Regions from separate parts of the Paenibacillus sp. S29 genome, predicted to be linked through region 1. Evidence: riboswitches for the same ligand, from Rfam matches in the RefSeq annotation. Region 1 holds a riboswitch; the other holds the start of a gene.
What was found. A riboswitch is a leader RNA that binds a small molecule or an ion and turns the genes downstream of it on or off. The one in region 1 is predicted to bind FMN.
Positions count from the first base shown of each region.

Region 1 (3,421 bases):
AGGAGGAGGCTACGCTGGCTACCTTTGAGCAGGAGATTGAGCGTCGCTGGACTATCCTGAAAAAGAAACATGAAATTTCAGAGCTATAATTACGTTTTTTGCATAATCATCGATTAACATTGTTAGCCGCTGTTACTGTAGTGGTTCAATCAAGATTCTTTGCGTTTATTGCGCAAAGAATCTTTTTTGTCGTTTATGGGTTGAAGCATAAAAAAACAGGTAATGATTTCCGATATAGGAGTGGAGGCCTATAAGAGGCACGTTAAAAAGTTTTCTTCTGAATTTTAAGATGCAATGAGGTGCAGGTAATGATTAAGCTGAATACAGTTGAAATAATCGAAATTATAAAGAAGCAGATCCCTAAGGTTATGAACATCCAGCCAGTGGAGCTAAAGTTTACGGATGATTTTGGACGGGCATCGTTGGCAGCGACAGAACACAAATTCACGCTGACGAACCAGCATTATTCTGCCAAGGTGATGGATTGCGTGTTAGAAACACAGGTACGCCCCATTTTAATGTGCGAAATTATTTATTTTCTGAAATGCGAGTTTATTGACGGACATGTTGATGTGCGACTGGATTATGAAGCAAGTTCTGAGGAAGGACGGGGACCGGTTGCTTCAGCCGTAATTACCTTTGATCATGCAACAGAGTTGGGAGTCGAGGAACTGGCCGATCTGATTGACTTGGCGCTTCATATGAATGATAAAACCTGGTTTGAAGAACTCTCCAGCCAATATGTCAAAACCAAAGCAGGAGCTTCTATTAGATAACTTGCTTTTTTTAGAAGTCGGTGCTAATATACGTAACAAGTTTAAAGTTAATTTAATTAAATAAGAGCAAGATCCTTCGGGGCGGGGCGAAATTCCCCACCGGCGGTGATGACATGTTTGTGGATCGTTTTTGTGAGAAACAGCATGGCTTAGTCCGTGACCCGGATGCTGAATGATCGGCAGAAGGTGGACCTGGTGCAAATCCGGGACCGACAGTATAGTCTGGATGGGAGAAGGATACGAAGCGCATGTGCATGACGTGACATGTGCCGATTTTTAGCATACCCAATTGTGCGTACAGCTTATTTCGTTGTAGGACAGCATCGGGCGATAGCTTGCTTAAGCTTTCTTTTTGATGGTGTTCAGAGCGTATTTGGTTGTATCCTCAGTCATGCTTTCTATTGGCAAACCTATGATTTCATGTCGTCTTAAGATGCATATGAACTGCGCTTGTATACTACAAATGTGACTCTCATCACCCCCATGACGGATTGAATCCGAACTGGGGGTTTTTTGCGCTTATAGCTGATGAATTAGGGATAAACTGAAATGTAGTGGAAAGGAGTGAAGGCATGTTTACCGGATTGGTCGAGGAAGTGGGTCGCATTCAAACTATTTCCAAAAGCGGTGAAGCGATGGTGCTGGGGATTTCGGGTTCCGTGGTGTTGGGCGATTTGAAAATAGGAGACAGTGTCTCAGTGAATGGCGTTTGCCTGACGGCGATACAGATCGGTACGAAAGACTTTAAGGTTGATGTGATGCCGGAAACCTTTCGCAGCAGTAATCTGAAAGAGTTGAGATCAGGCAGCCGAGTCAACCTGGAGCGAGCGATGGCGGCGAGCGGAAGGTTCGGAGGACATATCGTGCAAGGACATGTGGACGGGACGGGAACGATTCGCGGGGTAACATCAGATCAGAATGCAGTTGTGTTCGAAATTGAGCCTAAAAATCAAACATTATTTAAATATATTCTTCTCAAAGGGTCAATCACAATTGATGGTATCAGCCTCACAGTCGCACAGCGTACGGGAGATACCTTTGCCGTATCCATTATTCCCCACACCTTATCCGAAACGGCCTTACAAGCCAAACGTGAGGGAGATACCGTCAATATCGAATGCGATATTTTGGGCAAATATGTAGAACAGCTTTTAAATTACAGAGGTGCAGCGGAGGCGGAGATAGTAGAAGAAGCTCCTCTCAGTTTGGACTATTTGGCGAAACACGGCTTTGCCTGATATTGAAGGGTAAGCCTGTTTAGAAGCATTCGTGGCACAAGACATAAGGAGGAAAGTGTTATGGATAGAGGTAGCCAAACAAGTGCAATGGCAAACGTCATAGAGCATGGCGAGTTGGAACATGACGAAGAGATTCGTTTGGATTCCATCGAAGCAGCGTTGGAGGACTTAAAAAACGGTAAAGTCGTTATTGTAGTGGATGATGAACAGCGCGAAAATGAAGGCGATTTTATCGCTTTGGCTGAAAAAGCGTCGCCTGAGGTCATTAATTTCATGATTACAGAGGGTCGCGGGTTGGTCTGTGTGCCAATCACACGACAAAGAGCCGAGGCCTTGGAATTGCATCCTATGGTAGAGCAAAATACAGATTTCCACGGTACTGCCTTTACGGTATCGGTAGATCATATGAAGACAACAACGGGTATTTCAGCGGCCGAGCGCTCCTTGACTGTACGCGCCTTGGCAGACGAAGCAGTCACAGGCAGTGATTTCCGCAAGCCTGGTCACATGTTTCCGCTGATTGCTCGCGATGGTGGTGTCTTGCAGCGTGCTGGTCACACTGAAGCGGCTGTTGATCTGGCCCGACTCAGTGGCTTCAAGCCTGCTGGGGTCATTTGCGAAATTATAAAGGAAGATGGCTCAATGGCCCGCCTGCCTGATCTGGCAGTGGTCGCCAAGCGACATCAATTGAAGCTGATCAGTATTCAGCATTTGGTGGACTACCGTCGTCGTTTGTCATTGTAAAAATACATCTTGGTTCCAAGTAAATCTGAAGTATTGTCCGAAGTCCCTAAATAATTAAACTAAGAGAGGTTGATTAAACATGGCACGTTTTCTAGAAGGTAATCTCATATCGAACGGTTTAAAATATGGTATTGTGGTAGGCAGATTTAATGAGTTTATTACGACCAAGCTGTTAAGCGGCGCAATTGACGCACTTCAACGACATGGTGCACAGGAAGATGAAATTGATGTAGCCTGGGTACCGGGTGCATTTGAAATTTCACTGATTGCACAAAAAATGGCTGCAAGCGGCAAATATGATGCCGTAATTACGCTGGGTACGGTCATCCGTGGTTCTACTTCACATTATGATATCGTCTGCAATGAAGTGGCCAAGGGTGTGGCAGCGAGCAGCCTGAAAACGGGAGTGCCCGTTATTTTTGGTGTAGTGACTACAGAAAACATTGAACAGGCTATTGAACGAGCAGGTACAAAGGCTGGTAATAAAGGTTGGGATTCTGCACTGGCTGCGATTGAAATGGCCAATCTCGGCAAGCAATTTTAATGATAGGAATAGCTGAATAGAACGGTATAAACTGCAAGGTGAAAAAGGGATTGGATTGTTAAGCAAGGCGATGACGTATATACTACAGAAAGAGGGATTGATAACGTAGAGCATAAGTG
Region 1 covers NZ_JBMOUI010000002.1:290,380-293,800, forward strand. Annotated here, with positions in the region: gene ACL9RM_RS04320 (thiamine pyrophosphate-dependent enzyme) at 1-89, shown strand, start outside; gene ACL9RM_RS04325 (IDEAL domain-containing protein) at 309-776, shown strand; FMN riboswitch at 845-1,018, shown strand; gene ribE (riboflavin synthase) at 1,349-2,014, shown strand; gene ribB (3,4-dihydroxy-2-butanone-4-phosphate synthase) at 2,075-2,758, shown strand; gene ribE (6,7-dimethyl-8-ribityllumazine synthase) at 2,838-3,302, shown strand.

Region 2 (3,421 bases), on a different contig from region 1:
CTTGGGATTGCCCGCGCTATCGCGACTAAGCCAGAGCTACTCATTTTGGATGAACCCATTAATGGTCTGGACCCCGTGGGTATCAAGGAAATCCGCCAACTATTCCACATGCTATGCAAGGAATATGGGATGACTCTGCTCGTGTCCAGTCATATTTTAGCGGAAATAGAGCAGATTGCGGATACGGTAGGCGTGATTAATCACGGACGACTGATTGAGGAAGTATCGATGGAGCAGGTGCGGGAAACCAATACGGAATATATCGAATTTACGACCAACGATTGTAAAAAAGCGACCTATGTCCTCTCCCATCATCTGAATCTGAATAATATAAAGGTACTAAATGAACAGAGTATACGTATTTACGATTCAAATGTACCACAGAAACAAATTACGAAAACACTCATTTTAAATGATATAGAGGTGGATTCCATTCATCAGAAAAGCAGCACGCTGGAAGACTACTTTTTGCGCCTGTTAAACGGAGGTGATCTCCATGCTTAAATTGATGCAGTTGGAGCTGAAAAAATTTCATCTCGCGGGTTATATCCGTTCAGCACTGATCGCCAATGCATGCATTCTTGGGCTGCTCTGTATTATCGCGCTGGACAGTCAAAGTGAAGGAATACCCGAATTCACACAATACACCCAACTCTTGGATCTAATAGACAATTTTGTGAGAGCAACATTTATTGTATTTTCCTCCGTTTTGCTATGCCGCTTTATCGTCGGAGAATTTAAATCCAAATCGATTACAATCTTGTTCATGTATCCGATTCACCGTCAAAAGCTGATGATCGCCAAGCTCTTGGTTGTGCTGCTGTTTACGTTCTTGTCTATTATTATTTCGGAAATAATCATTACGGCTGCTATTCATCTGCTCAACCAGTTTGTCTTGATTGTACCGGATAACCTTACTCTTTCCATACTGGGCCAACAATCAGCACGAACGCTGATCAATGCCGTTGCTGCCAGCTTTATGGGATTGGTTCCGCTGTATATGGGGATGCGAAGATACTCTGTACCCACCACCATTGTGACCTCAATCCTGATTGTAGCATTGCTTTTCTCCAATAATAACGGTGCTCCACTTAGTTCCATAGCCCCCGTGCAAATTGGCTTCTCTCTACTAGGAATGCTTGTGGCTTATGCGGCGATTCGACGTATTGAGTATAAGGATATTACCTCGTAATATGTAATTTCGTAGAGCGCTTTCAAAAAAAAGATGAAAATCATTGTTAGATATACACACATTTTTCACTGGACTTCATTCTAAAACAGGTATATCCTATAGGAGAAATTAAAAACGGAATAAGGATCTTCGGGGTAGGGTGAGATTCCCAACCGGCGGTATGGCTCATGGAGCTAAGCCCGCGACTCTGTATCTGGCAACAGGATACGGACTGATTTGGTGAGATGCCAAAGCCGACGGTAAAGTCCGGATGGAAGAAGATCGAAATATCAACATGCCGCGAAGTGGATGAATACTGCGTTATTAGTTTTGCAGCAACTTCATTTAACTTGCATAAAGCGGCAAGTTTATTTGATCAACCCCCGTCTTGCATGGCCTTTCGCCATGGACGGGGGTTTTTGTGCCACCGGTCCTGTATTCGCAAGGAGCTAATTGAGTATGAGTCAATCTTCTACTGTACTAACATCCAAAGGTTTTGATCGTAGCTCCCACATGAAAAGCGGTTTTTGGCTGGTCGCAATTGGAGCAGCCTTGTGGGGCGCAGACCCGCTTTTTCGTATTATTTTGCTAAAGTCATTTACTTCAACACAAATTGTACTTATGGAGCATGTGCTGCTCTTCCTCGCTCTGACACCGATGCTGTGGAAGCATCGTGAGGAACTCAAAGCGGTACGGCTTCGTCAAGTTTTCGCTATTTTATTCGTCTCATGGGGCGGCTCGGCTCTGGCCAGCGTGATTTTCACTATGGCGCTCAGCAATGGTGATTTGAATGCTGTACTCTTACTCCAGAAGCTTCAACCCTTGGTCGCTATTGTTCTAGCCCGTATTATTTTGAAGGAAATGTTGCCGCGTCATTTTGGATTATTAATTGTTGTCGCTCTGTTCGGGACGTATCTTCTGACCTTCGGTTGGTCGCTCCCCTTCGGACATGTTCGTGATTTTGTTCAGGTTGGTAGTCTGCTTGCACTCGGTGCAGCAGTGCTGTGGGGCGGTTCGACAGTCATGGGAAGTTACTTGCTTCGTTCAATGAAATATGAAACAGTAACCTCCCTCCGCTTCATGGTGGCGCTCCCTCTGCTGATTGTCCTCACCTCTGTAGAGCATGCGCCATGGAATATGCCTGCCGGTACATGGGCGGGCGCAGCTGTGATTATCAATCTGCTATTGCAGGCATTGCTTCCGGGTCTTCTCAGCTTGCTGCTGTATTACAAAGGCTTAAGTACGACCAAAGCGTCTTATGCTACGATGGCAGAACTGAGCTTTCCCATGGTTGGTGTCGTGATTAACTGGATCGCATTTCAGCAAATTGTCACTGTAGCGCAATTGACTGGTTTTATGCTCATCTGGATTACGCTCTTTATGATTTCACGTCAGCAAAAAAATTAACAGTTCAACGTCCCTTTCATGACTCACCCAAGCCAAATCGTGAAGATGCTTTTGTATCTCCGATTTGGCTTTTTTATGTATTCGTATTCATATAAAATATAGTTCTTCAGACCCATCTTTCAGAAAAAGTGTCTAAAACATGTAATTATTCTTCGTTTCTCAAAGATTACATCTATAAAATTAGTCGGTTTCTGTCGAATAAAAGAATGTAGTGATCATCAGACACAGAGGAGCAAGAGCTATGACTAAAACAAAACAAACAGTTCCGTGGTGGAACAGGTTTCTCAAGCAGTTTTATTTAATGAGGACAAGATTAATAATATCTTTTTTGGCTGTGTTATTGATTCCGAGCGTACTTATCGGGTACTTTTCCTATCAGGGGGCTACAACACAACTCAGTCAGCAAATGGGCGGTTCCGTATACACGAATCTGTATTTGATCCAGAGCAATGTCAATCAGTATGTAGCGCCCATTATGAAAGACCTGGACGTGCTTACCACTGAAATCAATTCTGATTCCATTGGTACCAACCAAGAGGCCCTTCAGAAAAAGTTAGATGTCATCGTCAAGGCTCATCCCGAGCTAGATGCCGCGCTTCTCGGCAATGCGAAAGGGCAATACATACGTTCGCCGAAAAAACAGGAGGCCGATTATGACCCCCGGGAGAGAAAATGGTACAAAAATGCGATGCTGGAAAAGGGCAAAGTATTCGTCGGTGTTCCAGTTGCCAGCGTCACGACAGGGAATTTAGTCGTTAATATATCGGGAACGCTGGAGGACGGTGAAGGAGCTGTTGCATTGGCTTTGAATCTGGACAAGATGGGTGAAAGTCTGCAGTCTGT
Region 2 covers NZ_JBMOUI010000006.1:39,896-43,316, forward strand. Annotated here, with positions in the region: gene ACL9RM_RS12070 (ABC transporter ATP-binding protein) at 1-504, shown strand, start outside; gene ACL9RM_RS12075 (hypothetical protein) at 497-1,192, shown strand; FMN riboswitch at 1,314-1,458, shown strand; gene ACL9RM_RS12080 (DMT family transporter) at 1,631-2,578, shown strand; gene ACL9RM_RS12085 (methyl-accepting chemotaxis protein) at 2,820-3,421, shown strand, end outside.
Region 2: it holds a riboswitch for FMN, as region 1 does, so the genes downstream of both, ACL9RM_RS12080 (DMT family transporter) here and ribE (riboflavin synthase) in region 1, are expected to answer to the same signal.